Linked DNA regions of Verminephrobacter eiseniae EF01-2. The protein of the gene in region 1 binds, or shares a complex with, the protein of each later gene. Links are inferred from orthologs where the notes say so. Each region holds a gene or a part of one and is shown on either strand. Other genes may lie near its edges.

The links.
Region 2: the proteins of dnaG (region 1) and dnaB are in contact, whole or in part, in a crystal structure (PDB 2R6A), measured with the Geobacillus stearothermophilus proteins. The link is inferred for Verminephrobacter eiseniae EF01-2 from one-to-one orthologs. Residues at the interface, in WP_049624496.1 of Geobacillus stearothermophilus: Lys456, Leu457, Leu458, Pro459, Ala460, Asn463, Ala464, Leu467, Leu535, Leu536, Ile537, Ala538, Gln544, Glu545, Asp548, Tyr549, His552; in WP_033016901.1 of Geobacillus stearothermophilus: Ser13, Glu15, Ala16, Gln18, Glu91, Leu92, Asp94, Ala95, Val96, Pro97, Thr98, Ala99, Ala100, Asn101, Tyr104, Tyr105, Ile108.

The regions. Positions count from the first base shown.
Region 1 is NC_008786.1:109,074-112,320, reverse strand. The notes cover bases 2-2,932. They hold dnaG (DNA primase), read right to left. Parts: upstream 2,483-2,932; coding sequence 521-2,482; downstream 2-520. Other genes in these bases: VEIS_RS00470 (alkaline phosphatase D family protein), read right to left, coding at 2,860-2,932; VEIS_RS00475 (hypothetical protein), read right to left, coding at 2,641-2,832; VEIS_RS00485 (helix-turn-helix domain-containing protein), read right to left, coding at 5-268; VEIS_RS00490 (DUF499 domain-containing protein), read right to left, coding at 2-11. Also shown: more of VEIS_RS00490, read right to left, coding at 1-1; more of VEIS_RS00470, read right to left, coding at 2,933-3,247. UniProt on the Escherichia coli protein: RNA polymerase that catalyzes the synthesis of short RNA molecules used as primers for DNA polymerase during DNA replication.
Region 2 is NC_008786.1:1,096,283-1,099,405, reverse strand. The notes cover bases 74-2,880. They hold dnaB (replicative DNA helicase), read right to left. Parts: upstream 2,283-2,880; coding sequence 864-2,282; downstream 74-863. Other genes in these bases: rplI (50S ribosomal protein L9), read right to left, coding at 2,455-2,880; VEIS_RS04850 (hypothetical protein), read left to right, coding at 471-830; VEIS_RS31065 (hypothetical protein), read left to right, coding at 301-435; VEIS_RS04855 (PhoH family protein), read left to right, coding at 74-268. Outside these bases: more of VEIS_RS04855, read left to right, coding at 1-73; more of rplI, read right to left, coding at 2,881-2,907; rpsR (30S ribosomal protein S18), read right to left, coding at 2,920-3,123. UniProt on the Escherichia coli protein: The main replicative DNA helicase, it participates in initiation and elongation during chromosome replication. Travels ahead of the DNA replisome, separating dsDNA into templates for DNA synthesis.

The DNA.
Region 1 (3,247 bases):
AGGTTCAGCATTGTTTTCGTTCCTCTTGGTCACCCTTGTCCGACGGACGCTTGCCCGTGCCGTTTCCGGCATGTCCGGGGACTGGCCTTGACTGCTGCTCGATCCAGCCATCGATATCGACACGCGAGAACCGCCATACCCCGCCGACCCCGAAGGCCGGGATCTCCTTGGCGGCTGCGGGCCTGTAGATCGTTCGTTGCGTGACTTTCAGGTAGTCGGCGCCCTGCCCGATGGTGAGGATTTCGCCCTCGTTGGTGCTGGTGGACATGGTGATCGATGGTCGATGCGCGGGAAACGACGGCAGGGTAACGCACTATTTTCAAGCCAGTGGCGGCGAACGGTGGATCCTTGCAGCGTTCTTCATGGTGAGAAGCCCCGTGGATGAGCCAATACCAATACCAATACCAATACCCAATACGATCGGGGCCAGGAACGGAACGGAGGCGCCAGCGCATGGGTGAAAGGGAGTCATCCCTCCGGTGGGCTGGCATATATATGCCCGGCAAACTCGCGGCAGCAGTCAGGCCGCGCTGGCGGCACTGACGGCTGCGTTTTGTAAAGCGGTGCGCTTTTGTTCCAGGGCGCGGTAGCGATCGAGGGCTGTCGGGTCTTGTGCTGCTTGCAGGATCAGCAGCTTTTGCTGCTGCTTGATGTCTTCGATCTGCATGCGGTTGAGCAGATCGCGCAGTTCCAGCCACAACTCCTGCAACTCGCCTTCGGTCTGGGCATGGGCGCCGGTCATCACTTTGAGCGCCAGGGCTTCGCATTCGTGCTCGCGCAGGCTTTCGCGCAGCCGCGCCCAGGCCACCGGGCCTCGTTCGTGAAACTGCGCCTCCAGCCAGGCGAACAGCGGTCCGTGCGGCGCTGGCTGGGCGCACAGTGTGCTGTGGTCGTCGTGGGTCAGTTCTTGCAGAAGATCCATGTGCGCGAGCAGCAGCCGCGCCGCGTGGTCGGCGCGACTGGCGTTGGGCGTGCGCGGCAGCCGGGGTTGGGATGGCGGCCAGGGCGCGGCGCGCCTGTTGCCGTTGCCGCTTTGCCAGTCTGCGCTTTTGCGCCAGGCCGGCCGCTGCACTGCGTAGCCGCCGGAGTCGCCATGGCCGTTGCTGGCGTCACGGGGGGGGTGTCTGTCGTCCAGGGCCGGCGGGTGGCCCGGGTTGGCGGGGCGCTGGCTCTGGCGGCTGTGGTCCGGGCTCCACAGGTCTGACAGGTCCCGGGCGTCGAGTTGGGTCAGTTGGGCCAGTTCAGCCAGCAACTGGCGCTTGAGCACTCCGTCGGGCAGGGCAGTCCACAGGGGGCGGGCGTTGCTGGCCATGTGGGCGCGGCCTTCGGCGCTGCCCAGGTCGCAGCCTTCGCTGGCGGTTTCGAGCAGGAAGCGGCTCAGCGGGACGGCGTCGCCCACATGCCGGGCGAAGGCTTCGGGGCCATGGCTGCGGATGAAGCTGTCCGGGTCATGCTCGGCGGGCAGGAACAGAAACTTGATGCTGCGCGTGTCGCTGGCGTGGGGCAGGGCGCCGTCGAGCGCCTTGCGTGCTGCGCGGCGCCCGGCGGCGTCGCCGTCGAAGCTGAAGACCACCGACGCGGTAAAGCGCAGCAGCTTTTGCACATGCTCGGGCGTGCAGGCCGTGCCCAGGGTGGCGACGGTGTTCGGAAAACCCCGCTGCGCCAGCGCCACCACGTCCATGTAGCCTTCGGTGACCAGCGCGTAGCCTTGCTCATGGATGGCGCTGCGGGCCTCGAACAGGCCGTAGAGTTCATGCCCTTTGTGGAATACCGGCGTTTCCGGGGAGTTGAGGTATTTGGGTTTGTCCTGGCCGAGCACGCGGCCGCCAAAGCCTATGCATTCGCCCTTGACGTTGCGGATCGGGAACATCACCCGGTTGCGAAAGCGGTCGTAGCGTTTGCCGCCGTCTTCGGCGTTGACGATGACCAGGCCGCTTTCTGCCAGCAGCGGGTCGTCGTAGCGCGCAAAGCAACTGGCCAGACTGCGCCAGCCGTCGGGCGCATAACCGAGGCCGTAGCGCTCGGCGATGGCGCCCGAGACGCCCCGGCTTTTGAAATAGGCGATGGCGTGCGGCGTGTCATGCAAATGCTGGCGGTAGGCTGCGGCCGCTTTTTCCAGCACTTCGCTCAGCGTGGCCTGCTTTTGACGGGCGGCGGCGGCGCGCTCCTTGTCGGCCGGGGAACTGTTGTCGTCGGGCACTTGCAGGCCCGCTTGCCGGGCCAGGTCTTGCACGGCCTCGACGAAGTCCAGGCCCGCCTGTGCCATCAGAAAGCTGATCGCATCGCCGCTTTTGCCGCAGCCAAAGCAGTGGTAGAACTGCTTGGCGGGGCTGACGCTGAACGAGGGCGACTTTTCCTCATGGAAGGGGCACAGCCCCATCAGGTTGACCCCGCCTTTTTTCAGCGGCACGTAGCGGCCCACGATGTCGACCAGGTCGATACGGGCGAGCAGTTCCTGAATGAAAGACGCAGGGATGGACATGCCGCCCATTGTGCCTGTTTGCCGGGCCTGGACAGGCGCAGATGCGGCACTGCCGGCCCCTGGAGATGGCCGCAAATTTGCGCTGTGGCCCAGACCCCGTAGTTGCTGATGGCTATAAAAAAGAGAGCATCGAAGTGGGCCGATCCGGGACGCCGGGTTCAGGCCGGGATCGGGCCGGGCCACCGGTCTTGCACCACGAAGCGGGCCAGGGTGCTGACCGGGCTGTCGGCGCGCAGCGGGTCTTGCAGCACGCGCAGGCTGGTGCTCCAGCGCTCGGGCCGGATGTCGGCCAGGCCGTAGCCGCGCTGCTCGCAGCGCGCCAGCAGCACCTGGGGGTTGTGCCGTGCCACGGCGTCCACCTAGTGTCGCGTCACCGATCAGATGTCGTAGGCTGCGCGCAGCCATCGGAGCGCAGCGCAAGGCGCAGCGCTTGCCAATACCGAGCGTATTGGCAAGCGATGCAACGCCGCGATGCGCTTCGATGGCCAGCGCAGACCGACAGATGATCGGTGACGCGACACCAGGTCGGGCTGATCGGCGGCCAGATGGCGCCAGGCCGCGTAATGCCCGTGCTCCCAGCGCTGGCAGGAGGCAAAAGCCAGGCGCAGCGCAGCCGGCAGCATGCCCGGGGCGGGCGCGGTGCGCGTGCGGCCCGTGGCGCTGACCGCATCGCCCAGCATGAAGCGGTAGTGGTACCAGCGCTCGGGCGCCAGGCCGTGCAGTTGCACATGCACGCCATGGCCCAGTTGCGGCAGGGCCGGGGCC
Region 2 (3,123 bases), 990 kb from region 1 along the record:
CACCTTCCTGAACAAGTACGTGATCATCGATGAGGCGCAAAACCTGACGCCCAAGCAGATGAAGACGCTGATCACGCGCGCCGGCCCGGGCACCAAGATCATCTGCATGGGCAACCTGGCGCAGATCGACACGCCGTACCTGACCGAAGGCTCCTCGGGCCTGACCTATGCGGTAGACCGCTTCAAGGGCTGGCCGCATGGCGGCCACATCACGCTGGCGCGCGGTGAACGCTCGCGCCTGGCGGATTTTGCGAGCGAGATGCTGTGAAACGCCACCGCGCAGCCTGCGGCGCGTGCCTAGTGTCGCGTCACGGATCATCTGTCGGTCTGCGCTGGCCATCGAAGCGCATCGCGGCGTTGCATCGCTTGCCAATACGCTCGGTATTGGCTGCGCGCAGCCTACGACATCTGATCCGTGACGAGACACTAGCATAGGCCGCAGTCGTTGCATATGTCATCGGGAAACTCCAATGTGGATGGCCGTGCTCAAACTGGTGCCCTGGGGTGACGTGATCAAGGCCACGCCCCAAATCCTGCAAGCCGCCAAAAAGCTCTTGGGCAGCGCGCGCAAAGACACTGCCGTCGCGGCGCAGGAAGGCGCCGTGCCGCCTGCCGACGCACAGTGGCAGCACCTGCATGACCGGGTCACGCAGTTGGAGCAGGAGCAACGCGATGGCGCGCTGCTGATCGAGTCACTGGCAGCACAAAACGCCCAACTGGTGCTGGCCATCGAAGCGCTGCGCCGGCACAGCCAACGCAGTACCTGGGCCTTGCTGACCCTGGGCGTGTTGGGGCTTGGCTTGCTGCTTTTGGCGCTACTATTTCGATAGCTGACGGCAAGGATGAATCAAGCGCCAGCGTGATCAAAAATCGTCGCCCGAACCGATGGCCAGGTTCTCGAAGCGCGTCTGGTTCTTCTGGAAGAACAGCTTGACCGTGCCGGTCGGGCCATTGCGCTGCTTGCCGATGATGATTTCGGCCACGTTCGGTTCCTTGCTCTCCTTGTTGTAGTAGTCGTCGCGGTAGATGAACATGATGATGTCGGCATCTTGCTCGATGGCGCCGGACTCGCGCAGGTCGGACATCAGCGGGCGTTTGTCGGTGCGCTGCTCGACCGAGCGATTGAGCTGCGAGAGCGCCATCACCGGGCATTGCAGTTCCTTGGCCAGCATTTTCAGGCCGCGCGAGATCTCGCCCAGTTCGGTGGCCCGGTTGTCCGAACCTGATGCGTCCGAGCCGCTCATCAACTGCAAATAGTCCACCACGATCAGGCCGAGCTTGCCGCACTGGCGCGCCAGACGCCGGGCATTGGCGCGCAGTTCGCTGGGCGTCAGGCCCGGGGTTTCGTCGATGTGCAGCGACACCGTGCGCAGCTTTTCAATGGCTTCGGTCAGGCGTGGCCACTCCTCATCGCTGAGCCGGCCGGTGCGCAGGTTGCCCTGGTTCACGCGGCCAATCGAGCCCACGATGCGCACCGCCAGTTGCGCGGCGCCCATTTCCATAGAGAAGATGGCCACCGGCAGGCCCTCATCGAGCGCCACATGCTCGGCAATGTTCACCGCCAGCGAGGTCTTGCCCATCGACGGGCGCGCGGCCAGCACCACCAGGTCGCCCGCCTGCAGGCCGCAGGTCATCCGGTCGAGATCGGCAAAGCCGGTGGGCACGCCGGTCACGTCCACCGGGTTGTCGGCCAACTCCTGCACGCGGTCGAGCAGATCGACCACCAGTTTGTCGAGCGACTGGAAACCCTGCTTGGTGCGCGAGCCTTCTTCGCCAATGGCAAAAATCCTGGCTTCGGCCTCGTCGAGAATGCGCTCCACCGTCCGGCCTTGCGGGTTGAAGGCGCTGGTGCAGATCTCGTCGCTGGTCGTGATCAGCTTGCGCAAAATGGCCCGCTCGCGCACGATCTCCGCATAGCGGCGGATGTTGCTGGCGCCCGGCACATATTGCGCGAGGTTGTTCAAATACGCCAGCCCCCCCGTTTCCTGGGCCTGGCCCAGGTTCTGCAACTGCTCGAACACGGTGATCACGTCGGCCGGCTTGCTGGCAGTGATCAGCACGCCGATGGCGGTGTAGATCATCTGGTGCTCATGGCGGTAAAAATGGCTTTGCACCAGCAGGTCACCGACGCGGTCCCAGGCATTGTTGTCCAGCAGCAGCCCGCCGAGCACGCTGGATTCGGCCTCGATCGAGTGCGGTGGCAGGCGCAACCGGGCCAGTTCGGGATCGGGCGGCTGCGCCGTCGAGCCATCGTCATCGAGCGGGGGAAAGATGGCGGACATGATTTTTGGGCGTCATGAAGAACGGAATGTAATCCCGGTGCAAGGCATGCGCTGTTGATACACCTGGGGATAATTGCTGGATGACAGGTGGGCAAGCATGTATGCGATGCGCAAACCAAAAAGTAAAAGCCGCCCGAGGGCGGCTTTTACGCAAGTCACCAGGGCCGGATGATCAGGCGGTTTCGCCATACACCGACACGATGACTTCGACGACCACATCGGTGTGCAAAACCACGCTCACCGTGTTGTCGCCGACCATCTTGATGGGGCCGTTGGGCAGGCGGATGCGCGACTTGGCCAGCTTGAAGCCTTGTTTGTTCAACTCTTCGGCGATGTCATGGTTGGTCACCGAGCCAAACAGACGGCCGTCGACGCCCGCCTTTTGCGTCAGCTTGATGGCAGTGCCGGCGAGCTTTTCGCCTTGGGCCTGGGCCTGGGCCAGGTTGGTGGCGGCGGTTTTTTCGAGTTCGGCGCGCTTGGCCTCGAACTCGGCCTTGGCCGCTTCGGTGGCGCGGCGGGCGCGGCCCGTAGGGATCAGGAAGTTGCGGGCGTAGCCGTCCTTGACCTTGACGATTTGGCCCAGGTTGCCGAGGTTCACAACCTTGTCGAGCAGGATGATTTGCATGGCAGGTGCTCCTCAGATCTTGTGCTGGTCGCTGTAAGGCACCAAGGCCAGAAAGCGGGCGCGTTTGATCGCGGTGTTGAGCTGGCGCTGGAAGATGGCGCGCGTGCCGGTCAGGCGCGCGGGGATGATCTTGCCGTTTTCGGCGATGAAATCGCGCAACGTGTCTACATCCTTGTAGTCGATTTCTTCGACGCCGGTCACCGTGAAGCGGCAAAA